4 regions of the Streptomyces sp. NPDC058579 genome follow, and region 4 is predicted to be linked to each of the others. Evidence: riboswitches for the same ligand, from Rfam matches in the RefSeq annotation. Region 4 holds a riboswitch; each other region holds the start of a gene.
What was found. Region 4 has a riboswitch for cobalamin ahead of cobN (cobaltochelatase subunit CobN). Riboswitches for the same ligand answer to the same signal wherever they lie in the genome.
Positions count from the first base shown of each region.

Region 1: it holds a riboswitch for cobalamin, as region 4 does, so the genes downstream of both, ACFWRO_RS04975 (prenyltransferase/squalene oxidase repeat-containing protein) here and cobN (cobaltochelatase subunit CobN) in region 4, are expected to answer to the same signal.
Region 2: it holds a riboswitch for cobalamin, as region 4 does, so the genes downstream of both, ACFWRO_RS05000 (CoA-acylating methylmalonate-semialdehyde dehydrogenase) here and cobN (cobaltochelatase subunit CobN) in region 4, are expected to answer to the same signal.
Region 3: it holds a riboswitch for cobalamin, as region 4 does, so the genes downstream of both, ACFWRO_RS16160 (energy-coupling factor ABC transporter permease) here and cobN (cobaltochelatase subunit CobN) in region 4, are expected to answer to the same signal.

Region 1 is NZ_JBHXPI010000002.1:464,657-468,555, reverse strand. Features, by position in the region: gene ACFWRO_RS04980 (hypothetical protein) at 1-808, opposite strand, end outside; cobalamin riboswitch at 946-1,022, opposite strand; cobalamin riboswitch at 1,142-1,280, shown strand; gene ACFWRO_RS04975 (prenyltransferase/squalene oxidase repeat-containing protein) at 1,447-3,899, shown strand, end outside.
Region 2 is NZ_JBHXPI010000002.1:472,332-476,230, forward strand. Features, by position in the region: gene scpA (methylmalonyl-CoA mutase) at 1-51, opposite strand, end outside; gene ACFWRO_RS04995 (methylmalonyl-CoA mutase family protein) at 51-1,859, opposite strand; cobalamin riboswitch at 2,008-2,193, shown strand; gene ACFWRO_RS05000 (CoA-acylating methylmalonate-semialdehyde dehydrogenase) at 2,456-3,899, shown strand, end outside.
Region 3 is NZ_JBHXPI010000011.1:13,076-16,974, reverse strand. Features, by position in the region: gene cbiQ (cobalt ECF transporter T component CbiQ) at 1-301, opposite strand, end outside; gene ACFWRO_RS16165 (energy-coupling factor ABC transporter substrate-binding protein) at 311-673, opposite strand; gene ACFWRO_RS16160 (energy-coupling factor ABC transporter permease) at 673-1,371, opposite strand; cobalamin riboswitch at 1,400-1,624, opposite strand; gene ACFWRO_RS16155 (PTS-dependent dihydroxyacetone kinase phosphotransferase subunit DhaM) at 1,689-2,093, opposite strand; gene dhaL (dihydroxyacetone kinase subunit DhaL) at 2,090-2,704, opposite strand; gene dhaK (dihydroxyacetone kinase subunit DhaK) at 2,713-3,705, opposite strand.
Region 4 is NZ_JBHXPI010000001.1:250,664-254,562, reverse strand. Features, by position in the region: gene ACFWRO_RS01215 (precorrin-2 C(20)-methyltransferase) at 1-72, opposite strand, end outside; gene ACFWRO_RS01210 (precorrin-8X methylmutase) at 69-710, opposite strand; gene ACFWRO_RS01205 (cobalamin biosynthesis protein CobG) at 725-2,044, opposite strand; cobalamin riboswitch at 2,088-2,227, shown strand; gene cobN (cobaltochelatase subunit CobN) at 2,264-3,899, shown strand, end outside.

The sequences.
Region 1 (3,899 bases), on a different contig from region 4:
TGTTCACCCCGTAGAGGGAGGTGAACGCACCGGAGTTGAGGACGAGCTTGGACTTCAGGAAGTTCTTCGCCTGCACGATGTCCGGGTCGGTGTTCGGGACGCCCGACACGCACAGCGCGGCCATCGCGGCCCCGGTCATGTCGATGTCGCCGGGCTGGTTGAGCGCGGTGGGGTTGCCCTCGGCCTTGCTGAACGTCCAGCCGCCGTCCACGTGTTGGTTGGCCCGGATGCGGGTCACGAGCGAGTCGGTCAGCGCCTGGGGGACGCGGGCGGTGCCCGCCTGCGTCTTGGCGCCGCCGAGTGCGAGAGCCGCGAAGACGGTCCCGTTGAAGTTGCCCGAGGGTCCGAAGTAGCCCGGCTCGGCCGTCTGCCAGTAGCCGTAGACGTTCGCTATGAGGTTGCGGGAGGCGGAGACCCGGGCCGGGTCGATGCCGGCGGCGTACGCGTTGAGGGTGCCGCGCTCGTAGTCGGTGACGACCGGCGTGGCCGAGGGCCAGCCGGACGTGGACAGCAGATTGCGGTAGACGGTTCTCGCGTTCTTCGTCGTGTCACCGCCCGGCGCGACGTCGACGACGGCCGTACCGGCGGCGGCGAACGCGCTGAACGCCCACTCGTTGGACAGTCCGGAGCCGGCGTACGAACCGTCCGCGGCCTGCAGGGACTTGAGATACGCCACACCGTTCGTCTTGGAGGTGGCGATCTGTGCGGGGCTCGAGGTCGCGAAGGCGGGCAGGGTGGTCAGCGCGAAGGCGCCGAGCGCGGCGGGCAGGGCGAGCGCGAGACGGCGCTGCGAGCGGGGACGGGGCATGGACTGCTCCTGGGTCGGGGGACGCCGACCGGTCCCGGAGCCGTACCGCGCCGTGCGTGGGCACGGCCGGGGAACGGGATTCGCCGGGGGCCGCCGTCCGGAACGCGTGGTCGACTTCCTGAACTTGCTCGCCCCATGGGCATTCGGGCTCGGGAACCGGTCTCGGCCGTCCCATACCGCTGCGCGTCAGCCCCGGCTTCTCACCGGGTTCCCCCATGTGGCAGCCCTGGACGCTACCCCAGGGGTCAGCAGTGCGCCAGCGACCCTCGGAGGGGGACGGGCGACGCGGTCCTCCAGGGCTGCCGATGAGAGCCACGCCACCTTGACGGCCCGCCCGAATCCGTGTTCCATTCCGGCTGATAAGCACTCAGCTCCAGGGGAAGCCGGTCGAATTCCGGCGCTGACCCGCAACCGTAGGCCCGGCTCACATCCCGGGCGAGCCGGATTGCCTGGGGTGAAAGTCAGTTGAGCGAGGAACGCCGTCGCGGACTACGGCGTGGTCGACACCGCCCCTTGGTGCCTGCGCACCGGGGCGTACCGCCACGTGCGCAGCCGTCCGGCAGGGACGAGGGGCCACGGTGGTGACCGCACAGCGGGCGAGACGATGGACGGGGTCCGGTCGACGGCCCCTGTCGTTGGTGACGGCGTTCCTCCTGGCTCTCGCCGCCGCCGTGGGCTTCCTCTCGCTGCCGAACTCCGCGAGCGCCGACCCGATCGAGGACTGCACGGCCACCACCGGCGCTGTCGTGGCCGTGGACTTCGGCCCCTTCGGCGGCACCGTGGAACGCGGCTGCGACACCAGCCCCTCCACCGGCTACGAACTCCTCCGGGACGCCGGGTTCACCACGAAGGGCACCGAGCACGACGGCCCGGCGTTCATCTGCCGGATCGGGTACGGACCCTTCAACTCCGGTACGGAGTACCCCACCCCGGACAAGGAGGCGTGCGTCCTCACGCCACAGGCGACCGCGTACTGGTCGTACTGGATCGCCTCCCCGGGCCAGAAGAACTGGTCGTACAGCCCGCTCGGCGCGATGGCCCGCACGCTGAAGCCGGGTGACGTGGACGCCTGGGTCTACGGCGGCACCGACGTCGGCGGCACCACCGGCCGGCCCACCTTCACCCCCGACGACGTCCGGGCCGGCGGGGGCACGACTCCGGAGCCCACCGAGACGACGAACCCGCCCGTTCCGCCGGGTGACGTGGACGTGGCCGCCGCCACCGGGTGGATCAACGGGCGCCTCACGGACGGCGAACGGGTCGTCGACGAGGGCGCCGAGACCGCGAACCACATGCTCACCGCCGAGGCCGCCCTCGCGCTCGCGGCGGCCGACCGGGAGAGCCCGGTCGCGCGCAAGGCCGCGGCGTTCCTGGCCACTCCCGCGCAGACAGACGCGTACGCCTACCCGAACGGCACCGACCAGGCCCCTGACGCCACCGCGGCGGCCCGCCTCGCGCTCGTCGCCGAGGCGACCGGGCTCGACCCGCGCGACTTCGGCGGTCACGACCTGCTCGGCGACCTCATGACGTACGTCTGCCCCAGCGGCCTGGAGGCGCCCGAACCGGTGCCGGGCTGCTTCACCAAGGGCGACTTCCGGACCGCCTTCCAGTCCGAGGGCCAGGCGCTTGCCGTCATCGCCCTGCTCAACGGCGGGGTGACGCCCCCGGCCGACGCGGTCAGCCGGCTCACGGTCCTCCAGTGCGAGGACGGCGGGTTCAGCACGATCTTCATCAGGGCCGGTGACTGGTGCGACAGCGACGCCAGTTCGACCGGACTGATCACGCTGGCCCTGAAGCTGGCGGGCGGTCACGACGCGACGGTCGCCAAGGGCCGGGAGTGGCTGAAGAAGTCCCAGCTCCCGACGGGCGGCTGGCCCGCGGCCTCGTACATGACCGTCGGCAGCGCGCACCCCACCGCCTGGGCGGCCCAGGCCCTGCGCGCCTTCGGCGACACCGCCCAGGCGGACGCGGGCGTCTCGTGGCTCTCCCGGCAGCAACTGCCGGACGGGGCCTTCGCCTTCGAGGAAGGCGCGACCGACCCGCTGCTCTTCGCGACGGCATCGGCGGCGATCGCGGGGGCGAAGACGGACTTGGTGGCGGTGACGACGAAGACGGCGACGCCTACGCCTACTCCGACACCCACGCCTACGCCGACCCCGACGCCCACTCCGACGCCGACACCCACTCCCACGCCCACCCCCGCGCCGGGTGACGGGCCGGACCTGCGGAAGGGCACGGCGTACCTCACCGGCCCCGCCCGCCTCCTCCAGGGCCGCTACTACGAGAACGCCCCCGGCAGCGGCTTCGCCGACTTCGGCCTGACGATCGACGGCGCGTACGCCCTCGCCGCCACGGGCGAGGACAACGCGGCCCTGCGCGCGATCGTCGACTTCCTGGACAAGGGCGGCAAGGACGGCACCGGCCGGACCGTGCACGACTGGACCAAGATCGGTACCAAGTACGCGGGCGGCGGCTCCATCGGCAAGGCGGCGCTCCTGGCCGAGACCGTCGGCCGCGACCCGCGCGCCTTCGGCGGCAAGGACCTGATCGCCGCGCTCGCCACGGCGGTCTGCCCCGCCAAGACCCCGGCACCGGACCGCTCCTGCGCCGCCAAGGGCGCCTACACCAACGCCACGTCCGTCTTCTCCCAGTCCCTGGGCGTCATCGCCCAGATCCGGGCCGGCGAGGCGGCCGCGGCGGCCGAACCCGTCGCGTACCTGAAGAGCCTTCAGGAGCCGTCGGGCGCCTGGCCGAGCCTGATCGGGGAGCCGAGCCAGGCCGAGGTGGACTCCACCGCGATGGCCGTCATGGCCCTCGACCTCCTCCCGGACGCCGCCTCGCAGGCGGCCGTTGACAAGGCGCTGGCCTGGCTGGCCGGCCAGCAGAAGGAGGACGGCGGCTTCCCCGGCGCCTCCGGCAACTCCGTGAACTCTGCGGCGCTCGCGGTCCAGGGCATGTCCCTCGACGCCGACGCGTACAAGGCGCCGATCGCGAAGGCGCGGAAGTTCCTGGCCTCGCAGCAGAACGCCGACGGCGGTTTCAACGTGGCCAAGGGCGGCCAGGCCGGCTCGGACGTCCGCGCCTCGACCCA
Region 2 (3,899 bases), on a different contig from region 4:
GTCGGCGGCCGGGGTACCCAGCTCGATCCCGGAGAAGTCGGGGACGGACATCAGGACACTCCCATCCGGTCAAGGGTGGCGACGAGCACGGCGACCGTGTCGCAGCCCGCGAAGACATAGCTGTCGACACCCGCGTACTGCGCGGGCCGGCCGGCGAGGAGCACATGCCCCGCGCCTTCGGCCCGCAGTTCGCGCGCGCGTTCCTCCGCCTGCTCCTCGTAGAGCGCGTCGCTGGAGCAGAGGCACGCCTCGCTCGCCCCGCTCTCCTCGAAGGTGCCCTCGGCGACGGCCTCGATGCCGCCCGCCTGGAAGAGGTTGGCGGCGAACGTGGCGCGTGCCGTGTGCGCGGCGGCGGGGCCGAGCGTGGCGAGGTAGATCCGCGGCCGGGCGCCGGTCGCGGCGAGGTGCGCGTCGGAACGGGCGCGCAGCGCCTCGAACGCGTCGTCGCGACGGACCCGCGGGAGCCCGCCGGACGGCGGCTCGGGCGCGGGCTCGCGGACGACGGGCTTCTCGGCGAGGTTCGGGAACTCGCTGACGCCGGTGACGGGTTCGCGGCGCTTGGCGAGCTTCGCGCTGCGGGCCGACCAGGTCTCGGCGAGCCGGTCCCCGATCAACCCGGAGCGCAGCGCGGCGGCCTGGCCGCCCGCGCTCTCGACGGTCTGGAAGAACTCCCAGCCCGCGTGGGCGAGTTCGTCCGTCAGGCGCTCCACGTACCAGGAGCCGCCCGCCGGGTCGATGACCCGTGCGAGGTGCGACTCCTCGACGAGGATGGTCGAGGTGTTGCGGGCGATGCGCCGCGCGAACGCGTCCGGCAGGCCGAGCGCGTGGTCGAACGGAAGGACGGTGACGGATTCGGCGCCGCCCACGCCCGCGGCCAGCGTGGCCACGGTGGTGCGGAGCATGTTCACCCAGGGGTCGCGGCGGGACATCATCACGGGAGAGGTCACCGCGTGCTGCCGCTGTGCGCCCGCACCGCTCGCCCCGCTGACCTCGGCCACCCGGGCCCAGAGCCTGCGCGCGGCACGCAACTTGGCGATCGTGAGGAACTGGTCGGCGGTGGCCGCGTAGCGGAACTCCAGCTGCCCGAGGGCCTGTTCGACGGAGAGTCCGGCTTCCGTGAGCTGCCGCAGGTACGCGACGCCGGTCGCGAGGGCGCACCCCAGCTCCTGCGCGGCCGAGCCGCCGGCCTCGTGGTACGGCAGCGCGTCCACGGTCAGCGCCCGCAGGCCCGGGTACTCCTCGGCGCAGCGCAGGGCGAGCCCGACGGCGGGGGAGGGGTCGTAGGGCCGGCCGGTGCGGGCCTCCAGGCCGAGGGGGTCGGCGCCCAGGTTGCCGCGCGCGGCCTCCGGGGCGACGCCCCGCTCCTCGTACAGTCCGAGCAGCTCGCGCGCGGCCTCCTCCACGTCCTGCCCCGCGTCGAGGACGACGGGCGCGAGGTCGAGGTAGACGCCGTCGAGGGTCCGGCCGAGGCTCCCCAGGGGGATGCCGCCCTCGCCGACGACCAGCCAGAGCGAGGTGACGCCGTTCTCCAGGTCGGCGAGGACCGTCCCGGTGTCGGCGGTGGTGTGCCGCTGGCGCACGTCCCAGCCGCCGACCGTGTTCCCCTCGGCGCGCCCGGATCGTACGAAGGGCGCGAAGCCGGGCAGGCCGGGCTCGGGGGCGGTGTCCTCGGCGGCATAGAGGGGACGGACGCGGAGCGCGTCCTCCAGGGCGGTGGACAGGGCGTCCTCGGCCGCCGGGCCCTCGACGTCCTTGCCCGACTTGCGCAGCACCCCGGCTACCAGGTGCTGCCACTGTTCACGGGACGCGTCGGGGAATTCGGCGGCGAGGGCGAGCCCGTCGTCGGGAAGGACTGTCATGCTCGGATGTTAGGACAGCTCGCTCAGATGACAGCAGTGCACACCGCTGTGACCTTGCCCTCTCCGAGCAGGTCTTGAAGCTCCGGGCGACTCCGCTCTACTAAGGGATGCCGCAGGTTCACCCGGCCGGGGGTGGATTTACTAGGACGTCCAACTATATAGTCGCGGCGAAGGCCCGCGGTGCAGGGAAGCCGGTGTGATTCCGGCGCGGTCCCGCCACTGTGACCGGGGAGTACGCCGTCGAGCAGCACGCCACTGACGAGTGATGTCGGGAAGGCGGACGGCGCGCGCTGATCCGGGAGTCAGGATACCGGCCGCGGGATGTTCCGTGTTGTCCACGAGGATGGAGCTGACACGCATGGCACCGGTGCGCCCGCACACTCCCCGCGGATCCGGCCGACGGGCACCCGCCCGTCGAGGACCCCGTCGAGTAGGACCCCACCACCACACGACCGTCAGGACCTGACGGCGCCTCGCCATTCGCGCTCTCGCGCCGTAGGCGACCACCACCCCGCGATGAATCACGCCCACCGGCGTTCGCGGTCGTGGCGGTCCTCCGGCGCGCCATCCGGATCACCTGACGAGAGCAGGCACTCATGGTCCGCGCACAAGACACCACCCCCGTCCGCGAGTTGACCCACTTCATCGGCGGCAGGCACACCCCGGGAACCTCGGGCGCCTACGGCGACGTGTACGACCCCAACACCGGCGAGGTCCAGGCCCGCGTGCCCCTCGCGAACCGGGCCGAGACCGAGGCGGCCATCGCCGACGCCGCCCGGGCGCAGCGTGACTGGGCCGCCTGGAACCCGCAGCGCCGCGCACGCGTCCTCCTGCGCTTCCTCCAGCTCGTCGAGCAGGAGAAGGACGACCTGGCCCGGCTGCTCTCCTCCGAGCACGGCAAGACCGTCGCCGACGCCCACGGAGACCTCCAACGCGGCCTGGAGGTCGTGGAGTTCGCCGCCGGCATCCCGCACCTGCTCAAGGGAGAGTTCACCGACAACGCCGGGACCGGCATCGACGTCCATTCGCTGCGCTCCCCGCTCGGCGTCGTCGCCGGCATCACCCCGTTCAACTTCCCCGCGATGATCCCGCTCTGGAAGGCCGCCCCCGCCCTGGCCTGCGGAAACGCCTTCATCCTCAAGCCCTCGGAGCGCGACCCCTCCGTACCGCTGCGGCTCGCCGAGCTCTTCCTGGAGGCGGGGCTGCCCGCGGGCGTCCTGAACGTCGTCAACGGCGGCAAGGACGCCGTCGACACCCTCCTCGACGATCCCCGCGTCGCCGCCCTCGGCTTCGTCGGTTCCACCCCCGTCGCCGCGCACGTCTACGCCACCGCCGCCGCCCACGGCAAGCGCGCCCAGTGCTTCGGCGGCGCCAAGAACCACATGATCGTGATGCCGGACGCCGACCTCGACCAGGCCGTGGACGCCCTCATCGGCGCCGGCTACGGCTCGGCCGGCGAGCGGTGCATGGCCGTCTCGGTGGCCGTCCCCGTCGGCGAGGACACCGCCGACGCCCTCGTCGCCCGGCTGAAGGAGCGCATCGGCGAGCTGAGGATCGGCCGCAGCGACGACGCGGACGCCGACTTCGGTCCGATGGTCGGCCCGGACGCCGTCGACCGGGTCCGTAAGTACATCGGCATCGGGGTCGAGGAGGGCGCCGAACTCGTCGTCGACGGACGCGACTTCGTCCTCCCCGGGCACGAGGGCGGCTTCTTCGCCGGGGCCTCCCTCTTCGACCGGGTCACCCCTGACATGCGCGTGTACCAGGAGGAGATCTTCGGCCCCGTGCTCTGCGTGGTCCGCGCCGCCGACTACGAGGAGGCCCTGCGGCTGCCCAGCGAGCACCTCTACGGCAACGGCGTGGCGATCTTCACGCGCGACGGCGACACCGCCCGCGACTTCACCCGGCGCGTCGACACCGGCATGGTCGGCGTCAACGTGCCCATCCCGGTGCCGGTGGCGTACCACACCTTCGGCGGCTGGAAGCGGTCCGGCTTCGGCGACCTGAACCAGCACGGACCGGACGCCATCCGCTTCTACA
Region 3 (3,899 bases), on a different contig from region 4:
GGACCGGCCCGTCCGGCGCGAGCGCGACGAGCCCTCGCGCCCCGCCCACCTCGAACAGGAGCGGGATCGCCCCCGTCACACAGAAGCCCAGCGGGATGCGGAAGGCGCGCCACAGCTGGCGCCCGGGCACGCCCGCGGGACCGAGGAGGACGGCCAGGGTGGCCGCCGCGACCAGGACGGCGCCCGGCCACGGCGGCAGACAGACCGCGCACAGTGTCAGGCCGAAGCCGAGCACGGCCTTCTCGCACGGGTGACGGCGGCGCCAGCGACTGCTGTGCGCCGCCGCGTCGATCGGCAGCACCGGCGGCGGTTACGCGTCGCCGGACGCCGCCGAGCCGGACGCCGCCCCCGACCGCAGCGCCTTCGCCTCGGCGCGGGCCTCGCCCTGCTTACGGCCCCGGTGCACGCCGAAGTAGTACGCCAGCACACCGGCGCCGAGCGCGGCCTGCAGGGCGAACAGCGCCGACTCGATCTCGCCGGAGGCCGGCTCGTAGAGCGGGCTGAACCACGGCTCGTAGTCGGGAGCGATCTCCGTGATCGCCGCCTCCGCCTCGGCGTCCGCGCCCGCGAACGGCTCCTCCTTGTGGTCGCCGAGGCCCAGGACCAGCGGGAGCACAGCCAGGGCCGCGACGACGAGCAGGAGCAGGGAGTTGATCTTCGCGTTCCGGCTCATCAGGCGCTCGCCTCCGCGTTCTCGTTCTTCTTCCGGGACGGGAGCAGGACCCCGAGCCGGGTCAGGTCCGCCTTGCTGGACTGCTTGAGCAGCCGCATCACGAGGACCGTGAGCAGCCCCTCGCTGACGGCGAGCGGCAGCTGCGTGACGGCGAAGATGGAGCCGAACTTGGCCAGCGCCCCGGCCACACCGCTCCCCGGGTCGGGGAAGGCCAGCGCGAGCTGGACACTGGTCACGCAGTACGTCGACAGGTCCGCGACGAACGCGCCGAAGAACACGCTCACCATGAGCGGCACGTCGAACCGGCGCAGCAGCCAGTACGTACCGAATCCGGCCCACGGCCCGACGATCGCCATCGAGAACACGTTGGCGCCGAGTGTGGTGAGCCCGCCGTGCGCGAGCAGCAGCGCCTGGAACAACAGGGTGATCGTGCCCAGGACCGCCATCACCGGCGGTCGGAACAGGATCGCGCCCAGACCCGTACCGGTCGGGTGCGAGCAACTGCCCGTGACCGACGGAATCTTGAGCGCGGACAGGACGAAGGTGAACGCGCCGGACGCGCCGAGCAGCAGAGTGGACTCGGGGTTGGCCTTGACCTCACGGGTCAGCGCGCGGACGCCGTGGACGACAAAAGGAGCAGACGCGACGCCCCAGGCGGCCGCGTGCAACGGGGGTAGATACCCCTCGGCTATATGCATGGTTGGGAGACCCTCTCCAGCACCTCGTGGATGGACAACGCACCTCGGCCGGTCTCCTGGCTGACGGGTCATGCCGCCGCGGCTCCGCCTTCCCACACCGCCGCGGTCTCCCGCGGCGGTCCAGTGGCTTCCCCGGAGGGATGGAGCCGGACTTCCCGATCACAGTGGCGAGGGCCGCACCGGTACCGCACCGGTTTCCCGTACACCAAGGCGCTGTGACATTAGTGGGTTGACCAGGTACATCACAACATCGGTGCGCCCCCGGACGGTGTGTGACAGATCTCCCGCGCGCCCCCTCACGCTGTTGAGCCCCTCGCTCACTCCTTCCGGTAGGTGTACGCCTCCGCCGCCGCGGCGGTCACCGCGTCCAGGTCCCCGCCCGCGCTCGCCGTGACGAGCGCGGCGACGGCGCCCTCGACGAAGGGCGCGTCCACGAGACGGGCTCCGTCCGGCAGCTCGTCCCCCTCGGCGAGGAGCGCCTTGACGGTCAGGACGGCGCTGCCGAGGTCGACGAGGAGGGCCACCCCGGCGCCCCCGTCGACCGCGCGTGCCGCCTTGACGATCCGCTCGGAGCTGGTGCCGAGCCCCCCGTCGGGGGTGCCTCCGGCGGCGGCCACGGGCGCGGTCGCCCCGCCGCCCGCAAGCCCCCGGGCCAGGGCGGCGACGGAGTCGGCCACGGCCGCGCTGTGCGAGACCAGGACGATGCCCACCTGACCGGTCATGCGGCGGCCACCTCCGCGAGCGCGGCGATCAGCAGCGCCGACGACGTCGCCCCGGGGTCCTGGTGCCCGACCGACCGCTCGCCCAGATAGCTGGCCCTGCCCTTGCGCGCCCGCAGGGGTACGGTCGCCAGGGCGCCGGCCTCGGCCGCGTCCCGGGCGGCGGCGAAGGAGTCGCCGAGCGCCTCGGCCGCGGGCACGAGCGCGTCCAGCATCGTCTTGTCGCCGACCTGGGCCCCGCCGAGCTGACCCACGGCGGCGACCCCGGTGGCCAGCGCCGCCGCCAGCTCCTGCCGCGTCACCGCCCCGGCGTCGCCGAGCGCCTTGCCGGTGCGGCGCAGCAGCGTCCCGTACAGCGGCCCGGACGCCCCGCCGACGGTGGAGATCAACTGCCGCCCGGCGAGGACGAGTACGGCCCCGGGCGTGGCGGGCGGCTCCTTGTCCAGCACTTCCGTGACGGCGGCGAACCCCCGCTTCAGATTGGCGCCGTGGTCAGCGTCGCCGATCGCCGAGTCGAGCTCGGTGAGACGGCCGGCCTCCCGGTAGACGGCGGCAGCGGCGGCAGCAAGCCACCGACGGAAGAAATCGACGTCGAACTGCTCGACCTGGTTCATTTCCCCTCTCACCGACCCCATCGCAGAGCGGCCGTCTGCACGGGCGCGTCCCAGAGCCGCAGCAGCTCCTCGTCGGCCTCGCAGAGCGTCACCGAACAGCCGGCCATGTCGAGCGAGGTCACGTAGTTCCCGACCAGCGTGCGGGCGACGGGCACCCCGCGCTCGGCCAGCACCCGCTGCACCTCGGCGTTGAACCCGTACAGCTCGAGCAGGGGCGTGGCCCCCATCCCGTTCACCAGGGCGAGTACGGGACCGGACGGCTGAAGGTCCTCCAGTACGGCGTGGACGGCGAAGTCGGCGATCTCGCGAGAGGTCATCATCGCCCGCCGCTCCCGCCCGGGTTCACCATGAATCCCCACCCCCAACTCCAGCTCTCCCTCGGGCAGTTCAAAGGTAGGACTGCCCTTCGCGGGCGTGGTGCAGGCACTCAACGCCACGCCGAAACTCCGCGACCGCTCGTTCACCCGCCGCGCGATCGCCTCCACCCGCTCCAGAGACACCCCCTCCTCGGCGGCGGCCCCGGCGATCTTCTCCACGAAGAGCGTCGCCCCGGTACCGCGCCGCCCGGCCGTGTAGAGACTGTCCGTCACGGCCACGTCGTCGTCCACGAGCACCTTGGCGATCTGAATGCCCTCGTCCTCGGCGAGCTCGGCGGCCATCTCGAAGTTGAGGACGTCCCCGGTGTAGTTCTTGACGACGAACAACACCCCGGCCCCACTGTCCACCGCGGCGGCGGCCCGCACCATCTGATCGGGCACGGGCGAGGTGAACACCTCCCCAGGACAAGCGGCCGCCAACATCCCGGGCCCCACAAACCCCCCATGCAAAGGCTCATGCCCAGACCCGCCCCCGGAAACCAGCCCCACCTTCCCGGCAACGGGCGCGTCCCCCCGCACCACGACCCGGTTCTCCACATCGACCCTGAGCTCGGGATGCGCGGCGGCCATGCCACGCAGCGCGTCGGCGACGACGGTCTCCGGAACGTTGATTAGCATCCTCATGGGTACCTCCTGGTGAGATGAGCAGGCGAGCGGCTGGGCTGGGTTTTTGCAGGTCAGGCCAGGCGAGGCGAATTATTGATCTTGGCGGTCTGCGGCGGCGAGGGGTGGTTCTGGGCGGTACTGATGCTGAGTAAATGCTGAGTTTCCTGATGATGCATCAGTTCTCGTCGGACGAAACGAGCTTTGCGAACGCG
Region 4 (3,899 bases):
GAGCAGCTCCGGGTCGCCGGGCCCGAGGCCGACCCCGTACAGCTTGCCGGGAGGCGTGGAGTGGCCGCTCATGCCTGGATCTCCGCTTCGTGGGCGAGGGCGTTGATCGCGGCGGCGGTCATGGCGCTGCCGCCGCGCCGGCCGCGTACGACGAGGTAGTCGAGGCCGAGCGGCTCGCCCCGGTCGGCGAGGGCGTCCTTGGACTCGGCGGCGCCGATGAACCCGACCGGGATGCCGAGGACGGCGGCGGGTTTCCCCGCCCCCTTGGCGACCATCTCCAGGAGGTGGAAGAGCGCGGTGGGCGCGTTGCCGATGGCGACGACGGAGCCTTCGAGGCGGTCGCGCCAGAGTTCGAGGGCGGCGGCGCTGCGGGTGGTGCCGAGTTCGGCGGCGAGCGCGGGCACGGACGGGTCGGAGAGCGTGCAGACGACCTCGTTGTCGGCGGGCAGCCGCTTGCGGGTGACGCCGCTGGCGACCATCTGCGCGTCGCACAGGATCGGCGCCCCGGCGCGCAGGGCGGCGCGGGCGCGGGAGACGACCTGCGGGGAGTGCGCGATGTCTCGGACGAGGTCGGTCATGCCGCAGGCGTGGATCATGCGGACGGCGACCTGGGCGACGTCGGCGGGCAGCCCCCCGAGGTCCGCCTCGGCGCGGATCGTGGCAAAGGACCGGCGGTAGATCTCCGCGCCGTCCTTCTCGTAGTCGAACATCCTGGTGCTCTCGCTCATCTCGTGGTTGCTGAGGGGACGCGGGCCGCCGCGACGGCTTCGGGGAGGTCGGTACGGAGGGTGGGGCGCCCATCGACGAGGTACGCGCCCTCGCCGGTGGCGACGACGTCGACCCACGCGGGGGCCTGCGGGTGGCCGCAGCGCCGCTCGCACCCGGAGAAGTGGACGGGGAGCAGCCCGCGGAGGCCAGGAACGGCGTCCGGGACGGCGTCGCCCGGGACGGCGTCCGCGCGGACATCGGCGAGGGACTTGGCGCAGCCGGGAAGCCCGGTGCAGGCGCCGACGCCCGCCCAGGGGGAGCGGGGGTCGGTGATGAGCCCGTACGCGTCGAGCTCGCGCAGCCGGCTCGCGACGGCGGTCCGGTCGGCGAAGCCGGTGACGACGGCCCCGCGCCAGGGGGTGAGCCGCACCTCGCCGCCGCTCGCGGCGAGCGCCCGCAGCTGGGCGGCGGTCAGCCGCCCGAGGGGCGCGAGGACGTGCAGGGCGTGCGCACCGAGGAGCCCGGGAGCGTGCGGGGCAGCGGGTGGCGGTGCGGTCGCAGATACGGTCTCCGATGCCGACACGGGCTCCGATGCCGGTACAGCCTCCGCCGCGATCCCGGCCCCCGCGAGGGCGCCCGCCAGATCCGGCTCGTGCCCCTCGGGCAGCTCCCGCACCCGCCAGGCACCGTTCCCGGCTGTGCGGGCGGCGTCCAGGAAGGCCCCGGCGGCGGCGAGCGCGGCCCGGGGCGCGTCGGCGGCGGGGACCAGGAAGTCCCGCCGGCCCACCCGTACCCGTACCGAACCCCGTCCTGCGACCAACGTCACATCCCCGCCGAGCCCCGCCACATCGCCCCGCCCGTCGTCCAGGACGAAGAGGAACCGGCCGGACAGGGCCGCCGTCCACGGCCGCGCGCACAGCAGCGCGTCCAGCTCGCGGGCCCACAACTGCACGTCACCGTGGCCGAGTCCGTCGAGCCCGGCCGCCGGGGAGGCCACGATGTTCCGGACCCGCTCATGGGTCTGGGAGGGCAGCAGCCCGGCGTCCGAGAGCCGCCCGGCCAGCTCGCCCCCGCACCCCTCACCGAGCCCGCGCAGCTCCACGTTCCCCCGCGACGTGACACTGACCCGCCCGTCGCCGAGCTCCTCCGCCACCGATGCCAGTACGAGTACCTGACGTGCCGTCAACACCCCTGCGGGCAGCCGAAGTCGAGCGAGCCGCCCGTCGTCGGCGGCATGCAGCCGAAGCGCCCCGGGGCAGGCGTCACCACGGTCCCGTACGGGCGGTTCGCCCGGCTTGGGTGTTGTGGGTGGGGTGGGCGGCATGGCGGCGAGCATACCCACGTCGCCGGCGGGCAAGACCCGGCCCCGAAGAGGCACGATCTACTATGCAGATCGGCATGGGGTCCCAGGACCCCGGGGAGGAAGCCCGGTGAGAATCCGGCGCGGTCCCGCCACTGTGAGCCGGGTCCCGGAAGGGGCCCGGTGAGTCAGGAACTCCTGCCGTCCACACGACCACCCGGGGCGCGGACAACCCCGAGGAAGGCCTGCGCACGCATGCGAATTCTGTTGCTGTCGCACTCCGACACCGACCTGCTCAGCGCCCGCGCGGCCGGCCGTCCGGTCGAGTACCGGTTCGCCAACCCCTCCCGGCTGACCCTGGACGACCTGCCCGGGCTCCTCGACGGCGCCGACCTCGTGCTCGTCCGGCTCCTCGGCGGGCTGCGGGCCTGGGAGGACGGCCTCGACGCGCTGCGCGCCGCCGGAAAGCCGCTGGTCGTGCTCTCCGGCGAACAGGCCCCCGACGCCCAGCTCATGGAGACCTCCACCGTCCCCGTCGGCGTGGCCACCGAGGCCCACGCCTACCTGGCGCACGGCGGCCCGGCCAACCTGGAGCAGCTCGCCCGGTTCCTCTCCGACACCGTGCTGCTGACCGGCCACGGCTTCGAGGCCCCGGCCGCCGCGCCGACCTGGGGGCCGCTGGAGCGCAAGCCCCGGACGACCGACGGCCCGACCGTCGCCGTGCTGTACTACCGCGCCCACCACATGAGCGGCAACACCGCCTTCGTCGACTCCCTCTGCGAGGCGATCGAGGACGCCGGCGCCCGCGCCCTGCCGCTCTACGTCGCCTCCCTGCGCGCCCCCGAGCCCGAGCTGATCGAGACGCTCAAGCGCGCCGACGCGATCGTCACCACGGTCCTCGCCGCCGGTGGCACCAAGCCCGCCGAGGCGCAGGCCGGCGGCGACGAGGACGCCTGGGACGCGGGCGCGCTCGCCGCCCTCGACGTACCGATCCTGCAGGCGCTCTGCCTGACCGGTTCGCGCGCGGCCTGGGAGGAGAGCGACGAGGGTCTCTCGCCGCTGGACGCTGCCAGCCAGATCGCCGTGCCCGAGTTCGACGGCCGCCTGATCACCGTCCCGTTCTCCTTCAAGGAGATCGACGAGGACGGTCTCCCGGCGTACGTCGCCGACACCGAGCGCGCCGCCCGCGTCGCCGGGATCGCCGTGCGCCACGCCCGGCTGCGGCACATCCCGAACGCCGAGAAGAAGCTCGCGCTCGTCCTCTCCGCGTACCCGACGAAGCACTCCCGGATCGGCAACGCGGTCGGCCTGGACACCCCCGCCTCCGCCGTCGCCCTCCTGCGGCGGCTGATCGCCGAGGGGTACGACTTCGGGGCCGAGGCCGAGATCCCGGGCCTGGTCTCCGGCGACGGCGACGAGCTGATCTACGCCCTGATCGAGGCCGGCGGCCACGACCAGGACTGGCTGACCGAGGAGCAGCTGGCCCGCAACCCCGTCCGCATCCCGGCGGCCGACTACAAGCGCTGGTACGCGACCCTCCCGGCCGAGCTGCGCGAGGGCGTCGAGGAGCACTGGGGCCCGGCGCCCGGCGAGATGTTCCTCGACCGGTCCCGCAACCCGGAGGGCGACATCGTCCTCGCCGCGCTGCGGCGCGGGAACCTGCTGATCCTCATCCAGCCGCCGCGCGGCTTCGGCGAGAACCCGATCGCGATCTACCACGACCCCGATCTCCCGCCGTCCCACCACTACTTGGCCGCCTACCGCTGGATCGCGGCGCGCGCCGAGGACGGGGGCTTCGGGGCGGACGCGATGGTCCACCTCGGCAAGCACGGCAACCTGGAGTGGCTGCCGGGCAAGAACGCGGGCCTGTCGGCCGCGTGCGGCCCGGACG